DNA from 3 places in the Megasphaera elsdenii DSM 20460 genome. Region 3 is predicted to be linked to each of the others. Evidence: riboswitches for the same ligand, from Rfam matches in the RefSeq annotation. Region 3 holds a riboswitch; each other region holds the start of a gene.
What was found. A riboswitch is a leader RNA that binds a small molecule or an ion and turns the genes downstream of it on or off. The one in region 3 is predicted to bind S-adenosylmethionine.
Positions count from the first base shown of each region.

Region 1: linked by a shared signal. The riboswitch ahead of C6362_RS05880 (RNA-guided endonuclease InsQ/TnpB family protein) and the one ahead of C6362_RS05120 (MetQ/NlpA family ABC transporter substrate-binding protein) in region 3 are both predicted to bind S-adenosylmethionine.
Region 2: linked by a shared signal. The riboswitch ahead of metK (methionine adenosyltransferase) and the one ahead of C6362_RS05120 (MetQ/NlpA family ABC transporter substrate-binding protein) in region 3 are both predicted to bind S-adenosylmethionine.

Region 1 is NZ_CP027570.1:1,251,615-1,259,204, forward strand. Features, by position in the region: gene speC (ornithine decarboxylase) at 1-1,331, shown strand, start outside; gene metF (methylenetetrahydrofolate reductase [NAD(P)H]) at 1,643-2,497, opposite strand; gene C6362_RS05875 (MetQ/NlpA family ABC transporter substrate-binding protein) at 2,696-3,526, opposite strand; gene C6362_RS05880 (RNA-guided endonuclease InsQ/TnpB family protein) at 3,669-4,925, opposite strand; SAM riboswitch class I at 5,132-5,225, opposite strand; gene C6362_RS05885 (MetQ/NlpA family ABC transporter substrate-binding protein) at 5,357-6,190, shown strand; gene C6362_RS05890 (energy-coupling factor ABC transporter ATP-binding protein) at 6,551-7,366, shown strand; gene C6362_RS05895 (energy-coupling factor transporter transmembrane component T family protein) at 7,366-7,590, shown strand, end outside.
Region 2 is NZ_CP027570.1:2,194,866-2,202,455, forward strand. Features, by position in the region: gene C6362_RS10380 (YicC/YloC family endoribonuclease) at 1-222, shown strand, start outside; gene remA (extracellular matrix/biofilm regulator RemA) at 222-518, shown strand; gene gmk (guanylate kinase) at 526-1,140, shown strand; gene rpoZ (DNA-directed RNA polymerase subunit omega) at 1,156-1,365, shown strand; gene coaBC (bifunctional phosphopantothenoylcysteine decarboxylase/phosphopantothenate--cysteine ligase CoaBC) at 1,382-2,596, shown strand; gene C6362_RS10405 (hypothetical protein) at 2,742-4,004, opposite strand; SAM riboswitch class I at 4,144-4,244, shown strand; gene metK (methionine adenosyltransferase) at 4,304-5,494, shown strand; gene priA (replication restart helicase PriA) at 5,637-7,590, shown strand, end outside.
Region 3 is NZ_CP027570.1:1,093,580-1,101,169, reverse strand. Features, by position in the region: gene C6362_RS05135 (hypothetical protein) at 1-150, shown strand, start outside; gene C6362_RS05130 (FAD-binding oxidoreductase) at 214-1,614, shown strand; gene C6362_RS05125 (MFS transporter) at 1,720-2,868, opposite strand; SAM riboswitch class I at 3,135-3,233, shown strand; gene C6362_RS05120 (MetQ/NlpA family ABC transporter substrate-binding protein) at 3,322-4,146, shown strand; gene C6362_RS05115 (3'-5' exonuclease) at 4,288-4,953, shown strand; gene C6362_RS05110 (AEC family transporter) at 4,964-5,941, shown strand; gene C6362_RS05105 (hypothetical protein) at 5,959-6,558, shown strand; gene C6362_RS05100 (Gx transporter family protein) at 6,555-7,079, opposite strand; gene C6362_RS05095 (NusG domain II-containing protein) at 7,093-7,491, opposite strand; gene C6362_RS05090 (tetratricopeptide repeat protein) at 7,525-7,590, shown strand, end outside.

The sequences.
Region 1 (7,590 bases), 160 kb from region 3:
AGGCCCAACGACCTTTCCGCCTGGCTGTTATCCAGCTCGGTACTTATGACGGGACGCTGTATAATGCCCGCTATGTCGTCGACCGTATCGGTCATCTCTGCGATTATATCCTCTTTGATTCGGCCTGGGTCGGCTATGAACAATTCATTCCTATGCTCAAGGACTGCTCGCCGCTGCTCCTCGATTTGCATGAAGATGACCCGGGAATCATGGTCGTCCAGTCGGTCCATAAGCAGCAGGCCGGTTTTTCTCAGGCTTCGCAGATTCACAAAAAGGATAATCATATCCATAACCAGTCACGCTACTGTAACCACAAGACTTTCAACAACGCCTTCATGGCCAACGCCTCGACGAGTCCTTTTTATCCTATGTTCGCAACGATTGCCGTCAATGCCAAAATCCATGCCGGTGCGGCTGGCCGCAAGATGTGGATGGACTGTGTGAAAATGGGTATCGAAGCCCGCAAGGATATCCTGCGCCGCTGCCATTATATCCGGCCTTTCGTAGCGCCGACGGTCCACGGCAAACCCTGGCAGGATGGCAATACCGATGACATGGCCAATGACCTGGCTTATTTCACCTTTGAACCGGACGCCAAATGGCATGCCTTCGAAGGCTACGGGCCGGGACAATATCTCGTCGACCCGTGCAAGCTCCTCTTGACGACGCCAGGCATCAACGCCGAATCGGGACAGTACGAGGATTTCGGCATCCATGCCAATATCTTGGCGACGTATCTGCGCGGCAACGGCGTCATTCCGGAAAAATGCGATTTGAACTCAATCCTTTTCTTGCTGACACCGGCTGAAAATAAGAATAAGATGCGCCTCCTCGTATCCCAGCTGGTCCGCTTCGAACGCTTCGTCGACCATGACGTCCCCATGCAGGAAGTCCTTCTCGGCGTCTACAACTCGCATCCGGACCGCTATGCAGGCTATACAATCCGCCAGCTTTGCCAGGAAATGCACGATTTCTATAAGGTACGGAACGTCAAGGACCTGCAGAAGAAACTTTTCCGCCGCCAATACTTCCCGGAATACGCCATGAATGCCCAGGAAGCGCAATACGCCTTTATCCGTGGCCAGGGCGAACTCGTGCCCCTCGATGAAATCGAAGGCCGTATCGCCCTCGAAGGGGCCCTGCCCTATCCGCCGGGCGTCCTCTGCGTCGTCCCGGGTGAACGCTGGTCCCATACGGCCGTCCAGTACTTCAAGGCATTGGAAGAAGGCCTCAATGAATTGCCAGGTTTCGCCTCGGAAATCCAGGGCGTCTACCTGGAAAAAGAAGACGACGGCCGCATCCACGCTTATGGGTATGTGCTGAAGGAATAGTGCGGTACGAAATCTCGTCAAATGCGTAACGGGCTCGCCACGTGCGAGCCCCTACATCGAATACGGGATTCCTGCAAATACTTTTTTATGTCAAATGGGAATTGTCCCCAAACAGCGTAGGGGTCGCCATGTGGGCGACCCGCGTGAATTTTGTGTATAGCCTGAATTTATGACAAAAGGGATTGTACATGATGACGTTTGCCATCATGTACAATCCCTTTTCGTGTGTTTTTTACGATGAACGAACTGTGGGCCGCCGTTATGGCGGCCCCTACGATGAACGACGAACGGCCTACGATGAACGATGCCCTCTACAACAATGTCTTGACAGCTTCGGCGATTTTTTTTGCGATATACGGGTTATTCATGGTGTAGACGTGGATGCCGTCTACGCCGTTAGCCAGGAGATCGGCAATCTGGTCGACGGCGTAGGCGATGCCGATATCGCGCATGGATTCGGGAGTGTCACCGTATTTGGCAATGGCCCGCTGGAATTTGATGGGGAGCGTGGCGCCGCACATGGTGACCATGCGTTCGATTTGAGCTTTGTTAGTGACGGGCATGATGCCGGCTTCGATGGGAACATTGATACCGGCAATTTCACAACGTTCGAGGAAGCGGTAGAAAAGGGCGTTGTCGAAGAAGAGCTGGGAAATGAGTTCGCTAGCGCCGGCGTCGACTTTGGTCTTCAAGTTGCGGATGTCGGCGGCCAGGGTCTTAGCTTCGGTATGCCCTTCAGGGTAGCAGGCGCCGATGACGTTGAATTCCGGCGCTTGTTCTTTGATGAAGGCCACAAGGTCGCTGGCGTGTTCGAAGTCGTGCGCCCGTTCGCGGCCCGGGACTTCATCGCCACGCAGGGCCAGGATGTTTTCGATGCCGGCTTCTTTCAGTTCTTTCAGGTCCTGCAAGGCTGCTTCTTTCGTCAGGTAGATGCAGGGCATGTGAGCGGCTGTTTCGCAGCCCAGGGCTTTGATGCGGCTGGCGACTTCGACCGTGCGGTTGCCGCCGGTACCGCCGGCGCCGCAGGTGACGCTGATGAAGTCCGGATGGAGTTTGCTCAGTTCTTCCAGCGTCGGATAGACCGTTTCGATGGGAATATCCTTCTTCGGCGGAAAGACTTCAAAAGAAAAGACCGTTTTTTTGGCAAAAAGCTCGTTCGTATGCATATATTGTTTCCCCCTTGATTTTACAGAATTCCGTGGACTGCATGATGAAAAGCAACCCCTCAGTCAGCTGCGCTGACAGCTCCCCTATTAGGGGAGCCTTCCAGACAATAATCATTGTAAACAAAAGGACCGCCGCGAGCGCGACAGCCCTTTTCGGATACTTTCATTATATGGGATAACGAAGTCAATGTCCAGCTGTTAGAAGCTCGGCAGGATAGCACCCTGGTATTTGTCTTCGATGAATTTCTTGATTTCCGGAGACTGGAGGGCTTTGACGAGTTTCTGGATTTCCGGACGGTTTTCATCACCTTCGCGGATGACGAGGACGTTGGCATACGGCGAATCCTTCGGTTCCAGGAAGAGCGCGTCTTTCAGCGGATTGAGACCGGCTTCCATAGCAAAGTTGGTATTGATCAAGGCGATGTCTACGTCATCGATGGAACGGGGAATCTGAGCGGCTTCGAGTTCGACGAACTGGAGGTGTTTATCGTTCTTTTCGACGTCCTGTACGGTCGACGTGATGTTACCGCCATCTTTCAAGCCGATGAGGCCGGCACTCTGCAAGATGAGGAGGGCGCGGCCGCCGTTGGTCGGGTCATTGGGGATGGCGACTTTGGCGCCGTCAGCGACGTCTTTCAAGTCCTTGACTTTATGGGAATAAATGCCCATTGGTTCGACGTGGATCTTAGCGATGGCTTTCAATTTTGTGCCGTGTTCGCTATTGAATTTGTCGAGGTACGGTGAATGCTGGAAGAAGTTGGCGTCGATTTCCTTATCGTTCAGGGCCAGGTTCGGTTTGACATAGTCCGTGAATTCGACGACTTTCAGGTCGACCCCTTCTTTGGCCAGGAGCGGTTTGACTTCATTCAGGATTTCACCGTGCGGTACGGGCGTGGCGCCGACGGTGACTGTCGTGTTCTTGGAAGACGAGCCGCTGGAAGCGGAATCACTGCCGCAGCCGGCAGCCAGGACGGCGATGGCCAGCAGGGCTGAAGCGGCGAGAATGGAAAGTTTCTTGAGATTTTTCATAAAGATTCCTCCTAATGATGTAGTATAGACTTTTCTGTTCCGTCATTATCCTTGAACCTCTCCCGCTTATAGAAGCGGGAGATTCTTGAGAAATTTGATACATGGACTAACGCCTGACAGCCTATTCCAAAGGAGTTAGCTGTCAGGATATCCTTATTCTCAAAGGGCTGTCCAAAAGCCCCTTACACAGTCCCTCGAAATCGAAGTTCTGCTTACTTTTACGGAGTATGTTGTATGCTCCATTCACATCCGCGTTGGCCATCCTGCCATCGGCGAACTGGTACAAGCCACGGTGGATACGCTTCCCACTGAACGTGCCAGTATACGGCTGTTCAGGATTATAGACAGGAATATCGTCTAAATCCAAGCAACTTGCTTGAGAAGTGTAAGATTCTTCCTGTTCGATATATCGCATACCGTAACGCTCGCAAAGTCCTTCCAGTGTTTCACGCAGATTACCGAAACTGATTTGCGTAAACTGCTGGTTGGTTATCCTACCCAGGTCGATACTACGTTTAAAGTCACCGTTATAACCACAGACGATGGTTCCGATACGGTGTTCGATACAGTAGTTGATGATATAGCGGGCAACCTTGCGGAGGTAGTCCTGTGTCCGATTATTACGTTTTCTTGCTAAGGCATAGAGCCTGTGCGTTTTCTTCTGTCCTTGTTTGTCGGCAATCCCCTGATAGTAGGCTTTCTGCTTGTTCCAATACTGGTTGATTGATTTAAGTTTACGCCCGTCCATGATGAACGCCGTCCCGGTGTTGGTCACGCAAGTTGCCAGATTTTCAAGACCGATGTCGATAGCAAGGACATTGTCCGGTGAAACGTCTTGAGGTTCTTTCTCCTGAAGATAGTAATACTGGATTTTGAAGTATCTGCCATTATATATGGGACAGATACGGACTTCCTTGATGGTTTTCTCTTTCAGTCTTGCAGGGAAAGGGATTTTGATTGGCTTACGGCCATGCCGTTTAGAAAATCCCCGACTCATGGGGATCGTCAAGAATCCATCTTTTACGTTTATGGCGTTCGTGGAGAGAATCAGGTTGAACATGCCGCCTTTTTCCCGATAGTGAGGCATTTTGATGTCCTTGAAGCGATATTCTCCTGATTTTGCCTTTTTTATGAGATTGAAGAATGACTTGAAACTGCGGTCAGCCACCTTCAATATCTGCTGAGACACGCCAGCCTGCAACAGACCGTAGTTTTCGTTTTCCTTGCAGACATGGTAATTTTCTTCGTATTTCAAGAACTTCTTCTCTTGGAAATAGTATTGCCTGATGTTGTAGAGAGCCACGTTGTAGAGGTTGTTGCTGTATTGGCACATCTCCCGCAGCATGGCATATTCTTCTTTGGAAAGATTTCTGATGACATTTGATTGAGTAAGATACACATTTTTCACCTCCTTTTTTATTATATGATTATTATGTGGGAAATAGTGATGATTTTTAAGATGAGTTACAGCGTTTTTGTGCTTTTTACGGGCCTTGGACCCACTCAAGCACCGCCATTCATCCCCCACCTAAGAGGTGGGAGTCTTCTGGCGGGAAAAGATAAAAAAGACCTCTTTCCGAAAGAGAAAGAGGTTTGATGGCTGATTCTTTATCTCTCGGAATAATCCGCAGGAATTGGCACCGTCGTTATCGGTTGCCGGGCTTCATAGGGCCAGTCCCTCCACCACTCTGGATAAATGTCGTTCTAAAGTTGTCTTGATTCTTAGTTTATCATGGATAGGCTATTTGTCAAGGTCTATCTTAAGGGCATTGACAAAACTATACTAAAAGCGTAGTATTTAGACAACAATCTAAAGAGGGGGAATCAGTTATGATTCAATGGAAAAAGAAATTTTTACCGCTTGCCTTATTAGCCGTATTGGCTGTCGGCCTTGCCGGTTGCGGCGGTCAGGGGGATAATGGCCAGAGTGCCGGCAGCAGCGACAAGGAAATCAAGATCGGAGCCACAGCGGGTCCTCATGCTGAAGTCGTCGAAGCCGTGGCTAAGGAAGCAGAAAAACAGGGGATTCACATCAAAGTCGTCGAATTTTCCGACTACATTACGCCGGACAAGGCCCTGGCTGATGGAGATATTGACTTGGTCAGCTACCAGCATAAGCCATTCCTGGATAATTTCAATAAGCAGAATGGTACGGATTTAGTACCTATTGGCAACACGATCCTCATGCGCATGGGGATTTACAGCGATAAATATAAGAGTGTCGACGCTTTGCCCGACGGAGCTGTCATTGCTATCCCCAATGACCCGACTAACGGCGGCCGCGGCTTGGCGCTCCTTCAGCGCGCAGGGCTGCTGAAACTTAAAGAGGGCGTAGGATTCAAGGCTACGCCGGCTGATGTCGTCGATAATCCCAAGCATTTCCAGTTCAAAGAAATCGAAGCGGCCCAGCTGCCGCGCAGCCTCGGTGACGTCGATGCGGCTGTCATTACTATGAACTACGTCATGAGCGCCGGCCTTAACGTCAAGGAACAGGGCATCTTCTTGGAACCGAAAGACGAACCGCTGGCCGTCATGGTCCTGGCTGTCCGAGCTCAAGATAAGGATAATCCGACATACAAGAAGATTGCTGAAATCTTCCATTCCGATGGCGTCAAGAAATTCATTGCCGACAAGTACAACGGTACGATTGAACCGGCTGAATAAGCGGTGTAAGGCTTGACAATGAGCGCCTGACAAGTATATAATAAAGCAAAATCTAAATGGATTTGTCGATGAACGAAACGAGTATATCTGATGTGGCAGTTCCAGCGAGCCGATGGCAGTGGGAGTTCGGCACGGACCGGCGGATAGAATGGATTCGGGAGATGCGGCCTGAACGGTGACCAGTAGGGTGCGACGGTGTATTTCCACCGCTATCAAAGAAACGTGTATCGCTATGGGCCGTACATGTAGAGCTGGACTCACTGAGTCAATCTGGGTGGCACCGCGGAAGAAATCGAACCTTTCGTCCCTGTATAGGGACGGAAGGTTTTTTGTTGTCTTCAGACAGAAGGGGAGAGAAAGATGCTGGAAATGAAAGATGTCAGTTTCAACTACGGCAACGGCGTACCCGTATTGGAACACATAAATGTAAAAATCGGTGAGGGCGAATTTATCGGCCTCGGCGGCCGCAACGGCTGCGGCAAGACGACGGTGACGCGCCTGCTCATGGGATTGGAAAAGCCCGTATCCGGGGAGATTCTCTATGACGGAAAGGTCATCAACAACGACGATGCGTCGGTACGCAGCCATTTCATAGGCTACGTCTTCCAGCGGCCAGAACGGCAGATGTTCCGGCCGACGGTCCGCGAAGAAGTGGCCTACGGGCCGCAGCAGCTGGGCATGAGCCGCGATGAAATCCGCCAGGCCGTCGACGAAGCCTTAGCTGCGACGGAACTGACGGAACTTTCGGAAGCTTATCCGCCTAACTTGAACCGCGGGGAAAAGCAGCGCGTCGCCATCGCTTCGGCCATCGCCATGCATACGAAATACATCGTCCTCGACGAACCGACGAGCGGCCAGGATAGTGAAGACAAGGACCAGCTCATGGCCTTGCTGACGGACCTCAATAAAAAGGGGATGACTATCCTCATCATCAGCCATGATATGGATATCTTCGCCGAATACTGCCAGCGCGTCCTGGTCATCGGCAATCATACGAAAGCCTTTGATGGGACGCCGCAGGAATTGTTCACGCAGCGCGACGATTTATATGACCTGGGATTGAGTCGGCCCGACGCCGTTACCTTGTCCCTGGCAATCCCGGATTTTCCTTACTGTAAGTCGATGAAAGAATTCACAGCAGCCATGCTGGAACGGATGGGAGGTACCCGCAAATGATGAAGAACCTGGTTCCTGTTACAAAATTGATTGGCACCTTTGCCTTTTCTTTCTGGGCCCTGGTCATGCATACGACCTTGCCCTTAGTGATTTTAGTCGTTATCGAACTCATTCTCTTAGGCTTATGCGGCAGCTTGGCGCGCAATATCAAGGCCGTCTTCAGCCTGGCCGTCTTTGCCGTTTTCCTGGCTGTCGTCCAGCTCCTGGGCGGCGGATCGTTAGAA
Region 2 (7,590 bases), 1.1 Mb from region 3:
ACGGAAGAAGTCGTCCGTTTCCGCAGCCATCTGAACCAGCTGCACACGATGCTCCAGAGTTCCGGTGAAGTAGGGCGCAAGCTCGATTTCCTCATCCAGGAAATGAACCGCGAGACCAATACCATCGGCTCTAAAGCCGGCGACCTGGCCGTGACCGAAGCAGTCCTGCAGCTCAAGAATGAAATCGAAAAGATTCGCGAACAGGTGCAGAATATCGAATGATGAACTTCAATTTATTAAATATCGGCTTCGGCAATGTCGTCATGGGTGACAAAGTCGTGGCCATCATCAGTCCTGAATCGGCGCCCATCAAGCGCCTTGTCCAGGACGCCCGTGATGGGAATACCCTCATCGATGCGACCTTTGGCCGCAAGACCCGGTCGGTCCTGGTCATGGATAACGGCTGGATCATCTTATCGGCCTTGCAGCCGGAAACGATTTCCCATCGCATCGTCCCTGCCGGCAGTGATGCCGTCCTGGAAGAGGATACGGAAGCAGGGGAAGAAGAAAAGGAGTAGTTGTGTCATGAATGATTCCGGATTGCTCATCGTTGTGTCCGGCCCGTCCGGAGCCGGCAAGGGGACGATTTGTTCCGCTCTGCGGGAACAGTTCCCGAATATCCAATATTCTATTTCCATGACGACCCGAAAACCCCGTCCTGGGGAAGTGGACGGCGTCAATTATTATTTTGCCGATAACGCGCGGTTCGAGCAGCTCCTGGCAGAAGATGCCTTCCTGGAACATGCCAAGGTCTACGACCATTACTACGGCACGCCGAAGAAGTACGTTTATCAGATGCTGGAAGAAGGCAAACACGTCATGCTGGAAATCGACATCCAAGGGGCCATGCAGGTCAAGAAACGGTATCCCCAAGGCGTCTTCATCTACATCGTACCGCCCAGCCGGGACGTCCTGGAAAAACGCCTCCGCGGCCGTCAGACCGATTCGGACGACGTCATCGCCGGCCGGCTGGCCAAGGCCCGGGCAGAACTGGACTGGATCGACCGCTATGATTACGTCATCGTCAACGACGAACTAGAGAAAGCCGTCGATGAAGCGGCGTCCATCTTGAAAGCCGAACAGTGTAAAGTGACGCGCAATGCCCATCGCATCGCCCATACGAAAGAATTGTACAAATAATAGGAGAGATGAACTATGTTAATTAAACCGACCCTCGAATCCTTGATGACTAAAGTAGACAGCAAGTACACGCTGGTTACGCTGGCTGCCAAACGGGCCCGTCAGCTCACCGATGGCGACGAACCCCTCGTCGACGTCGATACGACGAAAGTAGTTTCTATTGCCATGGAAGAAATCGACCAGGGCAAGATCACGTATGAAGCACCGCGTGACGGCATTAAATAACACGGAGGTGTTTTTCATGAGCTTGGAAAAGAAAAAGATTGTCTTAGGTATCACTGGCGGCATCGCTGCTTTTAAAGCCGCATCCATTGCCAGCCAGCTCCGCAAGCAGGGTGCTGAAGTCAAATGCATCATGACCGACCATGCGACGAAACTGATCACGCCGCTGACGATGCGGGAAATCTCGGGCAATCCCGTTGCCGTATCCATGTTCGACGATGTACCCGAATTTAACGTAGAACACATCGCCCTGGCCCGCTGGGCCGACGTCTTCGTCATCGCCCCGGCGACGGCTGATATCATCGGCAAGATCGCCAACGGCATTGCCGATGACATGCTGTCGACGACGGTCATGGCTACGACGGCACCGGTCCTCATCGCACCGGCAATGAATACGAATATGTATCTGAATCCTATTACCCAGGATAATATGGTCAAGCTGAAGAAATTCGGCTACCATTTCATCGAACCTGACAGCGGCCATCTGGCCTGTGGCATCGACGGCGTCGGCCGCCTGCCCGAACCGGATACCATCGTCGATTACATCGAACTCCTGGCCTGCCGCAACGACCTCCTGAAAGGCAAGAAGGTCCTCGTCACGGCTGGCGGTACGCGGGAACCCATCGATCCGGTCCGCTTCATCGGCAATCATTCCAGCGGCCGCATGGGTTTTGCCATCGCCAAGGCTGCCGTCATGGCCGGCGCAGAAGTCACATTGGTCGCCGGGACGACGGATAACCTCAAGACGCCGGTCGGCCTGGCCCGCCGCGTCGATGTCGGCAGTACGCGCGACATGAAAGCCGCCGTCGACTCCTATTACGATGACTGTGACCTGGTCATCAAATCGGCAGCGGTTGCCGATTACCGTTCGGCTCATCCGGCAGAAAACAAGATTAAGAAGAACGACGATACCTTGACCCTCGAAATGGCCAAGAATCCCGATATCCTCTATGGCCTGGGCCAGCGCAAGACCCATCAGACCCTGGTCGGTTTTGCCGCTGAAACGACGAACGTCATCGAATACGGTACGAAGAAGCTCAAGAAGAAGAACCTCGACATGCTCGTCGCCAACGACGTCAGTGCCGAAGGGGCCGGCTTCAAAGGGACGACGAACATCGCCACCTTGCTTTTCCCGGACGGCTCTATGGAAAAATTAGATAAAATGGATAAAGACGAACTCGCTGCCATCATCGTAGCCCGCGCTGCGGCTATCATGGCGAAAAAACAGGGTTGATGAGAGTTTGTAGGTTGCAGAAAAAGGACTGTCGCATATGCGACAGTCCTTTTTAGTGGCTAGTGGCTAGTAGTTAGGGGTTAGCAGATGGTTTTAATGTTGTAGGGGCCGTCCCAAAGGGCGGCCCGCCACGAACCACGAGCCACTAACCACTAACCCGCCCTACGATGGCTTTGGCGAAGCCGTTGAGGTTGGTCGGGCCGATGGAGAGGATGGGGCAGCCTTTTTCTTTGGCTTCCGTAATGGCCCAGCGGACGAGGGGCGTCTTGCCATCTTCCATATTGACGACTAAGAGGGCCGATTCTTTCAGCAGCCGGTCATCCCCTGGCTGGCCGCTGATGAGGAGAATAGCACCAAAACGGCGCTGGATGCGGCGCTGCCAGTCTGGGTCGCCGCCGGCCAGGGCAAGCTGGCGCCCCGTGAGGAAGCGGTCGAGCTGACGCGTATAGTCGCGCTGGGTCATGAAGGAAGGCAGGTCCAGGCCGCGGTCTTCCGGCTCCCGGGCCGACCGAGACGCTTCCTGAGGCGTCACTTTCCGGTGCGCCTGTCCGCTGGAAAGGTCCGGCCGTACCTGACGCTTGTTGAGTTCCTTGCGCAGGGCCAGGAGTTCGGCGATTTGGCCGGATGCCGTTTCCTTGATCTTTTCGATATACTGTTCCTGCTTGCGGATGCGGTCTTCATATTGCTTGCGCTCCTGTTCGCGGCCGGCCCGTTCGCTTTCTAATTCCTGGCGCAGCCGTTCCAGTTCGGCCAGGACCGTCGTACGGTTTTTTGCTTCCAGGCGCAGGCGCAGGAGCTCTTCCTTATCGGCGTCCATCTGGGCCTTTTCCTCCCGCAGCTGCTGAAGTTCTTCTTTTTCCTTGCCCATCATCATGGCCGGCGTTTCCTGGCCGCCTGTGACGGCTTCGTCAGACCAGGGCTGGTCGCAGATGGCCATGAGATAAATGCCCAGGGCGTGGGCCACAGCGTGCTTGGCCATCTGTACATCTTCAAAGACGTTGGTCAGCTCAAGAATCTGGCTGTCCGTCTGGAGCATGAGCAGGTCGATGATGCCCATATAGGAAAAGGATTCCATGGTCTGCGCCATGTCGTAGCGTTCGAGGTGAATCGTGCCGGCGTAGATTTCTTCCGGGTTTTGTTGGGACGTATAATACGTATTGATGAGCAGCCGGTCTGCCGTCCGTTCGTAGATCCGCAGGACCAGGGCGTCTTCCTTGTTCGTGCCGGTGTAGCGGCTGAAGGTCAGCCGTTCCTGGGACAGGAGGGTCGTCACCAGGTTTGGGGTCTTATACCACTTGCCGAATACTTCGACTCGTTTGGCCAGCCGCAGGTCGCCGGGTTTGCTGCAGGTGGCATAATCAAAATAAGGGTCGTTGAAGAATATATCTCTAGGCCGCAATTTGGTCATATCTATCATCCTTTCTATCTTCTGTAGACATTATACCCCTGCCTGTAGGGAGGCGTCTAGTAGACAATGTTTTTTGGACATAAAAAATACTTGCAAAATAGGCAGACTTGAATTATAATGGATGAGCAAAACAAATAAAGAACCATCAAGAGACGACGGAGGGACTGGCCCTGTGATGTCGCAGCAACCTTCAGCTATGAAAGGTGCTAATTCCAGCAGTGATATACTGGCAGATGGGGATTAGAAGCCCCTCTCATGAAGTCATGGATGAGGGGAATTTTTTTTAAGGAGGATCACTCATGGCTAAAAATCGTGAATTCTTTACATCCGAATCCGTCACCGAAGGCCATCCCGATAAAATGGCCGACCAGATTTCGGACAGCATTTTGGATGCCATTCTTGCAAAAGATAAAAACGCCCGCGTTGCCTGCGAAACCTTGGTAACGACCGGCATGGTACACGTCGTCGGCGAAATCTCTACGACGTGCTACGTCGATATTCCGCACATCGTCCGCGAAACGATCCGCGATATCGGTTATACCCGCGCTAAATACGGCTTTGACTGCGATACCTGCGGCGTCCTCGTCTCCTTGGACGAACAGTCTCCGGATATCGCCATGGGCGTCGATGACGCCTTGGAAAAGAAGGAAGGCAATACAGATAAGTTCGATACCATCGGCGCTGGCGACCAGGGCATGATGTTCGGCTATGCTTCCAACGAAACGGACGACTACATGCCGCTGCCTATTTCTTTGGCACACCGTTTGGCCCGCCGCCTGGCAAAGGTCCGCAAAGACGGTACCTTGCCGTATCTCCGTCCCGATGGCAAGACTCAGGTCACTGTCGAATATGAAGACGGCAAACCCGTCCGCATCGACACCATCGTCATTTCGGCACAGCACAGCCCGGAAGTCAGCCGCGAACAGATTGAAAGCGATCTCCTCGAATTCGTCATCAAACCGGAACTTCCGGAAGGCTTGTTCGACGACAAGACGAAACTCTTCATCAACCCGACAGGCCGCTTCGTCATCGGCGGTCCCCAGGGCGACTCGGGCCTCACGGGCCGCAAGATCATCGTCGATACCTATGGCGGCATGGCTCGTCATGGCGGCGGTGCTTTCTCTGGCAAGGACCCCACAAAAGTCGACCGTTCGGCTGCCTATGCAGCTCGTTACGTCGCCAAGAACGTCGTCGCTGCCGGCTTGGCTGACAAATGCGAAATCCAGCTGGCTTATGCCATCGGCGTAGCCCGCCCGGTTTCCATCCACGTCGAAACCTTCGGCACGGGCAAAGTCCCGAACGAAAAGATCGTCGAACTCATTGAAAAGAACTTCGACCTTCGTCCGGCTGGCATCATCGCCATGCTCGACTTGCAGCGCCCGATTTACAAACAGACCGCTGCCTATGGCCACTTCGGCCGCAACGACCTCGACCTGCCTTGGGAAAAGACAGACAAAGCCGATACGCTCCGCAAAGAAGCCGGCTTATAAGAGGCGGTTCGATAAACTGAACATCCAAAAAAAGGGGACTGTCGCATCACTGCGCGGTCCCTTTTTAAGTGTCATTGTTTGCGGGCCGCCTTGACAGGACGGCCCCTACGAACCACAAACCACGAACTACGGAGGTGTTTCTTTGTTTGCTGAAATCATCATCAATACGACGGCGAAGCGGCTGCAGCAGACCTTTTCCTATATCGTCCCCGAGGGGATGGCTGTCCGCGTCGGCAGCCGCGTCCTCGTGCCTTTCGGTCATCGCCGGGAAGAAGGCATCGTCGTCGCCCTGCAGGAACACCTGGCGGAGCCGGCTGATTTCACGCTGAAGCCCATTGAAGGCCTGCTCTCGACGCAGACCGGCTTCCAGGAAGAGATGATCCGCACGGCCCTTTGGATCCGCGATTACTACGTCTGCAACTTGTCCGATGCCCTGCGCCTGTTCATGATCGATAAGAAAGGACTGGTCCGCCGCGATGTCGTATCGGCCGGACCGGCCCAGCCGCAGACAGCGGACGAAGCGCGGCTACAAACCTATGTGGCCGGAAAAGGGCGCTGTGAAAAAGGCGCACTGAGCCGCCGGTTCGGCCAAGACCTCGTCGAGAAGGCTTTGGCCAGCCAGGTCCTGACCAGCCGGATTTGTTATAAGAACCAGATTGCCGACAAGATGGAAGACTGGCTTTCTTTTGCTGCCGACGATACGGAAGCTATTCTCCATGGCCGTCGCCGCCAGCAGGAACTGCTCCAGGCCTTGAAAGCCAAGGGCGAAGGCCCTGTCTCTTATTGGCAGGGACAAGGCTACAGCCGCAATCTCATGCGCCGCCTCTGTGCGACGGGATTGGCCTGCTGGAGCCAGCGGCCGGCCAGGACGACGAATGTCTTGCCGAGCCTTGCCCGGGACGAAGCTTTTTCCCTGACAGCGGAACAGCAGCAGGCATTAAAGGTTATCGGAAGCGATGAGCATGGTAAAACCTACGTCCTCCACGGTATCACCAGCAGCGGCAAGACAGAAATCTACATGCAGTTAACCAGCCAGGCCCTGAAAAAAGGGAAACAGGTCGTCGTCTTAGTGCCGGAGATCGCCTTGACCGGCCAGATTGTCCGCCGCTTCCTGCGCCGTTTCGGCGACGATGTCGTCGTCATGCACAGCCAGCTGTCCCAGGGGGAGAAGCGCAACAACTGGCTGCGCATGCAGAACGGGACGAGTCATATCTGCATCGGTGCCCGGTCGGCGGTCTTCGCGGCGGCTCAGTCCATCGGTTTGTTCATCGTCGACGAAGCCCACGACAGCTCGTACAAGCAGGACGAGGCGCCGCGCTATCATGCCGTCGCCGTCGCCCGCCAGCGGGCCGCGTATTACGGCTGCCCCGTCGTCCTGGGCAGCGCGACGCCGGCGCTGGCTGACTATTATCGAGCCTTGCAGGGAGAATACGTCCTGGTCGAACTAAAAGAACGAGTCGGCCATCGCCCGCTGCCGGCTGTCCAGGTCGTCGACATGCGGGATGAGCTGGCCCGGGGCAATTACCGCGTTGTCTCCGATGCCCTGCTCACTCTCTTGGAAGAGACCTTGGCAGCCCGTCAGCAGGCCATCATCCTCCTCAACCGCCGCGGTTTCTCGACCTTCGTCATGTGCCGCAAGTGCGGCTACGTCGTCAAGTGCGACACGTGTGATGTGGCCATGGTCTACCATCGCCAGGCAGCTCATCTGCGCTGCCATTACTGCGATGCCGAAAAGCCGATTCCTACCGTCTGTCCTTCCTGCGGCAGCAAGTATATCAAGTTCTTTGGTAGCGGTACGGAAAAAGTGGAAGCCCAGCTCCACGAACTCCTGCCGACGGCCCGCATCATCCGCCTCGACCAGGACACGACGAGCCGCAAGCACAGCGGTGACCGCATCATCGAAGCCTTCCGTCGCCACGAATACGATATTCTCCTGGGAACGCAGATGGTCGCCAAAGGTCATGATTTTCCCGGCGTCAGTGCCGTCGGCATCTTGTCGGCAGACAGCCTGCTCAACATCCCGGCTTACTGGGCTGGCGAGCGGACCTTCCAGCTCCTGACCCAGGCAGCCGGCCGGGCCGGCCGCGGCGATATCC
Region 3 (7,590 bases):
GAAAAGGTCAAAGCCGTCGCCCAGCTGGAAGGCGAATTTAACGGCATCGCCCGGGCCAATGCCCTCATCCCTATGGCGACGACGAATGTCAGCAATCTCAATCGAGTCCAGGGCGTCGGCGTCTCGGCAACGATTGATTTCAAGTTCTGATGCCTTCCCTAGGGGCGGCGAGCGTGGTAGAATAAGACAACAAATGAAAAGGAGGCCCTTTGCTTGAAAACTTATCAGCCCATTACGCCAGAAATCATTGAAAAATTAAAAGCCATTACCGGTCCGACTTATGTCAAGACCGATAGAGACATGCTCTTACAGTATCAGACCGACTATGAAACCAACCCGGCCATGTTCCACGTTCCTGACGCTGCGGTATCGCCGGCGAACGCCCAGGAAATCTCGGAAATCGTCAAATTAGCCAACGAATACGACTTCCCCATTACCGTCCGCAGCGGCGGCACCAGCCTGGCCGACGGGGCCATCCCGGTCTGCGGCGGCCTGGTTCTCTGCATGGACCGTCTCAACAAGATTCTCGAACTGAATGAAGAAGGCATGTACATGACCGTCGAAGCCGGTGTCCGCACGGTAGACTTGCAGAATGCCGCCAAGAAAGTCGGCCTCATGTATGCCGGTGACCCGTCCAGCGCCGAAAGCAGCCTCATCGGCGGCAACCTGGCTACCAATGCCGGCGGCCTGCGCGCCGTCCGCTACGGCGTCACCCGCGACCAGGTCTACTGCCTGGAAGTCGTCACCCCTACTGGCGATATCGTCGAATGCGGCCGTATCCTCAAGAAATGCTCGACCGGCTACGACCTGGAACAGCTCATCATCGGCAGTGAAGGGACGCTGGGCATCATCACCAAAGTCACAGTCAAACTGATTCCCCTGCCGCCGTACCGCTTCGACGTCCTGGCCATCTATACAGATCCGCGCCAGGCTTTGCACATGGTACCGAAATTGATGAAAGCCGGCATCGATCCGACCAGCGTCGAATACATGGACAATTCCTACGTCCGCGGCTGTGCAGACTACTGCCATTACAAGGATATGCCCCACTACGACGACGGTATCTACGTCATCATCACCGTCGAAACCTTCCACGAAGATGAACTGGACACCAAGATGGACGCCGTCTGCACGATCTGTGAAGAATCAGGCGCCGCCGAAGTCCTGGAAGCGGATGACCGCGTCTGGAACATGCGCCGCAACTGCCAGACCTCGGTTGAACTGCAAAGCAAGGTCTTCCTCACAGACGACGTCGTCGTGCCGGTCCATAAAATTGCCGGAACCATCGAAAAGATTATGGATATCGGCAAGGACTATCCCTTTGAAGTCAAGATCAATGCCCACATCGGCGACGGCAACCTGCACATCGTCCTCTGCAAGATGGACATGAGCGACGAAGAATGGGAAAAGAACGTCGAAGAATTCCATCAGCAAGTCTACGCCTATGCCTACAGCGTCGGCGGCCGCCTGGCCGGCGAACACGGCATCGGAGCCAAGAAATTAAAATACATGGAACAGTTCACACCAAAAGGCGAACTGAAAATCATGAAAACCATCAAGCGGGCCATGGACCCGAAAGACATCCTCAATCCGGGGAAAGTGATTGATGCGTAAGAAAAAAGCCTGCCCCTGCGGCAGGCTTTTTTAGTTTGACGTTTGATGTTTGACGTGATGGTTTCAAATTTATCCCTACTTACATCAAACTTCAAACATCAAACCTCAAACCTCAAACTTCCCCAACAGCCGCATGGCCATGACGGTCATGATGATTAAGAGGACTGTGACCAGGGTAAAGGAAATGGTCAGGCTGAAGACACGGCCGATGAAGCCCAGTACGGCCGGTGCCAGGAGGATGCCGACGTAGCCGATGGTACTGACTGCGGCGACGGCATCGGCGATGGGCATTTCTTTTTGCGTCCCCAAGAGGGAGTAAAAAACGGGGACCGTGTTGGCGCAGCCGATACCGATGAGGACGTATGACGCGAACAGTAACGGGCCGCCGCTGATGAGCAGGATTCCCAAAAAGCCGACAAAGGCGATGGGCAGGGAAAAAGCCAGGAGACGCCGCGGCCCGATATGCATGGTCAGGGAATCACCAGTCAGGCGGGACAGGAAGGCCGAAGCCGTGAACAGGGTCAGACCCAGGCCGGATTGGGAAATGTCGATGCCTTTTTCCGTCGTCATGAAGACGCCACTCCAATCGTTGATAGAGCCTTCGACGAGGAAAGATATCGTACAAATCAGCCCAATGAAGACAATCGTTCCTTTGGGCCGCACGAAATGGCTGCCGCCACGGCTTTCATTCCGCTCACTGTGAAGATGGGGCGAAAAGAAGAAGACACAGGCGGCAATCAGGACGGCACCGGCCAGGGCAACGCCTTGCCAGGGCAACCGAAATTGCAGCAGCAGGGCGAAAAAGGCAGCGCCGGCAAAGTTCCCCAAAGACCACATGGCCTGCATTCCCGACATGAGGCGCTTGCGGACTTTCCGTTCAATGAAGATGCCGTTGATGTTGACGACGACATCGAGCAGCCCCAGGGAGGAACCGAGGAGAACTGCCACCAGCAGCGCCGCAGTATAAGCCGGCACATAGCAGAGAACGTTCAAGACGACGGCAATGGACAGGCCGGCAGCAGTCAAAGAGCGGCGGCAGCCTAAGCGCCCGGCAATAGAGCCGGCCAGCATCATCATGATCAGGGCTCCCAAGCCGACGGCCAGCAAAAGAAAGCCCAGATGGTCGTCGGGAATCTGCAATTTCCGCTTCAGGAAAGGAATGAGCGATGCCCATGATGTAAAACCGAAGCCGCCAAGGAAGTAAAAGGCTTTGGCACTGTAAATCTGCCAAAGGATATCTCGTTTATTCAGCATTCCATCACCTCACAACAAAAAAGCCGGATAAGAAACCACCCAGGCCTGCAACTTTATCGAAGAACGTGTTTACGTACACGCCCTTCCTCCGCTACAGGACTGAAGTGACATCTTATCCGGCTCTATACCATACGAGTATAAGCCTCCGATGAGTTTTCTTATTATAACATAAAAAGAAATTTTTCTCAAGAAGCGCAGGATTGTCAAAAATTTCTTGACAGATTCCCCGCCAGGTGATAACATGTACACCAACAACAAAACATTGTCTTTCATCAAGAGCAGTCGAGGGAATGGCCCGATGACGCTGCGGCAACCCCCTATCGGGATAGGTGCCAAGTCCAGCGGTATATACCGGCAGATGAACGAATCGCAAATTGAGCCGTCATCTGTATGACGGCTTTTCTTTTTGACCGGCAAGCCCTTATATTCGTCATCCAGAAAGGAAATGATTACATGAATGCAACAGTAAAAAAACTCTTCGCCGCCGTCCTCATCACGACGACGTGCCTCTTTGCCGCCGGCTGCGGTTCGTCTTCCAATTCCGGTGCTTCCGGTGATAAAAAAGAAATCAAGATGGGCGTCACTGCCGGTCCCCACGCGGAAGTCATGGAAGAAGTCGCAAAAGAAGCAGCTAAACAGGGTATCACCATCAAAGTCGTCGAATTTAACGACTATGTCCAGCCGAACAAGGCCCTGGCCGAAGGCGATCTGGACATGAACTCCATGCAGCACCAGCCGTACATGGACAACGTCGTCAAGAAACAAGGCCTGAAGATCACGTCTATCGGCAAGACCATCATCCTGCCCATGGCTGTTTACTCGCACAAATATAAAGACATCAAAGATGTCGCCGACGGTGCCAAAGTCACCATCCCGAACGACCCGACCAACGGGGCCCGCGCCCTGCTCCTGATCCAGCAGGCCGGCCTGATCAAGTTGAAGAACGGCAACTCCGTCGACGCTTCGGTTACGGATATCACAGAAAATCCCAAGAACCTCCAGTTCGTCGAACTCGATGCCGCTCAGATTCCCCGTTCCCTCGACGACACGGACCTGGCTTGCGTCAACACCAACTACGCCATCCCGGCTGGCTTGAATCCGCAGAAGGATTCGATCCTCGTCGAATCGAAGGATTCGCCGTATGCTAACGTCATGGCAGTCCGTCAGGGCGACGAAAACAACGAAACATACAAGAAAGTCTTAGAAATCTACCAGTCGGAACCGATCAAGAAATTCATCGAAGAACACTTCCAGGGAACTATCCTGCCGGCATTTTAATGGCTCATGACTCGTAGGGGCCGCCCAAAGGGCGGCCCGCCTGATTCATCTCAAAAGGGCTTGTCGCACGTGCGACAAGCCCTTTACTTATGGTATAATAAAGATTGTCCATCAGATTCAGAAAGGAGACACTTTTTTATTATGAAAGCCGTATTTGTCGATTTCGAGATGAACCCTATCGGCCGGGACCAGAAGGAAGCGCGCCGCATCTGCAAGGGTGAAATCATCGAAATCGGTGCTGTCAAGATAGACGAAGACGGGAAGGAAATCTCGTCGTATAAAGAATATGTGCTGCCCGAATATACGACAGCCATGAACCAGACCTGTCAGGAATTGACGGGAATCACTATGGAAATGCTGGCCGGGAAGCCCCATTTCCGCCAGGCCTTCGACCATTTCCTGACTTGGTGCAACGAAGGCTGCCCCAATGCCTACGAAATGTTCGCCTGGAGCGAAAACGACTGGCGCCAACTGGACTGCGAACTCCGCCTCAAGGAAATCGACGAACACGACGACCGCGTCCGCTGGATGCTCGACCACTGGCAGAATTTCCAGCAGATTTACTGCAATCTCCTGGGCCTGGACAAAGTCATTTCCCTGGACAAGGCCGTCAGTACCCTGGGCGAAACCTTCGACGGCCAGATGCACGACGCCCTCTGGGACGCCCGCAACACATCCAAGCTCTATGTCTTATCAAAGAAGAAAGAAGAGTTTCGCGACATCATGCAGCCTATCATCGACGCCACCAAGCCGGCAGAACCGCTGACCTTCTCCCTGGCCGACGCCTTCCGCGCTGCCCGCAAGTAAAGAGGACACCATGGAAGATACGACACTCCGGATGATTTATATTTTTACAGACATCATCCTGCCCATGCTAGCTGGCTATGCCGCCAAACAGCGGCGCTGGCTGACGCCGGAACAGTCGAACTGGCTCATCCGCTTCAACATCATCGTCATCATGACCGCCTTGACCCTGCTCAGCTTCTGGGTCCTGCCCATGCGGACCGATTTACTGAGTCTGCCGTTCTTTGCCTTTTTCAACGGCCTCCTGCCCTTGGCGGTCGTCCTCTTACTGGGGCGGCAGCGCAAATTCTCATCCTTTGTCGACCGCGGCAGCTATCTCATCGCCGCCATCCCGGCCAATACCGGGACGCTCGGCGGCCTGTGCAGTTACATTCTCTACGGGGAAATGTCCTATGCCTACGTCCAGATTATCGGCGTATTCCAGAACCTGCTCATGTTCTTCGTCCTTTTCCCTATGGGATACTACTATCAGCACAGCGGGAAAGACCATAACTTTTTCGTCTTTTTCAAAGATAATTGGAAATCCATCTTCATCAACTGGAACCAGCTGTCCGTCGTAGCCTTAGTTATCGGCACAGCCTTGCATGCTGCCGGGATTCCCAGACCCGCTGCGGGAACGACGATTTTCCAGGCCCTCATCCATGTCAGCGCCTGGGTAGCCCTCATTCCCGTCGGGTATCTCATTGATTTTTCCCATTTCAAGGACTACGCCCGAAAGACGTTAGACCTCATCCCGATAAAGATGATTCTGACGCCGTTGGCATCGTATGGCCTGGCTCTCTGCTTTACGTCAGACCCGGTCCTCCTTGGGACCATCATCATCGTCATGGGCACGCCTTGTGCCATTAATGCCTTGATTACAGAGCGGCTCTACGATTTAAATGTCAATCTGGCCATGGCGCCTTTCATTACGACACAAATTCTATATATCCTTATCCTCTATCCGGCATTTTATCTGCTCGTATCCTGGGGATATTTACCTTTTAAATAACACTAGCGAGGTGTATTATGACTCATACCCGAATCCGTTCCTTTTTATTGGCCCTCTTCCTGGTCATCCTGACCTTGAGCCTGACGGCCTGCTATACGATTACCCTGAAAGAAAAGCGCATCGACGGCATGGGCTCGTCCATTACGGTGAAACTTCCCGGAAATCCGCAAAAACTCGACTTCCCCGTCCCTGTCGACCCGCTTACGCAGCGCTATTTCAAGGGCAGCCGTCTGTACGGGGAAATAGACAGCGGCCTGTATGTCGCCATCTATACCAACAGCATCGATACCCAGCAGATGTACGACGACCTGCACATCAGCCAGGGTCAGGCCATCAGCCAGCGCCTCAATCAGACGGCTGAAGCCGCAGCCGGCGCCGTATTGTCGAAAATCGACGCTAAGAACGTCTCGGTCAGCCAGGACACGACGACGGTCAGCGGCCAGCACGCCGTCGTCCAGGACTTTACCTTCACGTACGAAGATAAATCCATGCGCGCCCGCCTCATCGGCTTTGCCGACGGACCGGCCACGTGGATCGTCGTCGTAGCCTGCGATGGCAGCAAAGAAGATAAAGTAAAACTGGCCGACGAAGTCTTGGACTCTATCCGGATTAATTAATCACCTTCCTGCATGCGACGGTAAATGGGCAGTTTCTTCAGATGGCGCAAGGTGAAGATGGCCGTAATGCCGATGAGGATGCCCGTACCGGTACCGGCGACGGCCAGGACCGGCAGATAAAGCATGATCTTGATATTTTCTACGACCAGGGATGCCACGATGACCTGCCCCAGGTTATGGAAAATACCGCCGGCTGTGCTGACGCCGATGATAGAGAATTTCCCTGTCTTCTGCAGGACCATCATGGCCCCCAGGCTGAAAGCGGCCCCGGAGACACTGTACAGGAAAGCGTTGATACCGCCGCCAAAGGCCGTAGCCAAGATGATGCGCACGAGCAGGATGAGGCAGACGTCGCGCTTGCGCGGCAGGGCATAGAGGGCGATGACCGTAATCAGATTGGCCAGCCCCAGTTTCGCCCCTGGCGCGATGAAGGGCACAGGCAGCATCCCTTCGACGATATATAAGACCAGGGACTGGGCAATGAACAAGCCCAGGATAATGATGTGGAATGTCTTTTTCATAAGCTACCTACCTCTAATGGGCCGGAATGACATCGGGTTCGTCCCCGCCGGCAGACTTCACTTCGACTAACACCTTGTGCGGCAGGCAGACGACGGTCGCACCGGGCTTGCTGACAAAGCCTTCACTGATGCAGATTTTATCGGGACAATCGGCTTCGGTAATGCCGACGCTCTCGTCCTGGATGACGACCAGGTTGTGGCCTTTATCGGTATCGATAGAAATCATATCGGTCCCATGGTGGCCTGACAAGGGTACTTCCTTATAGACTTTGCCATCGACTTGGATGACGGCATACGTCCGGTCTATCGACGCATCATTGCCGGTCAGGTAAAAGATGCCTTCCGGGATGAAAGATAAGACGAGCAGCGTGATGATGAGGATGATGTCCCCTTTTTTGATGATATGTTTCATAGGATTTTCCATTTGACGAACAGGAGAACGAACATGAAGAACAAACACTTGGCCATCCTGCTCCTGCTGGCATTAGCTGCCGGGAGCGGCGGATGCAGT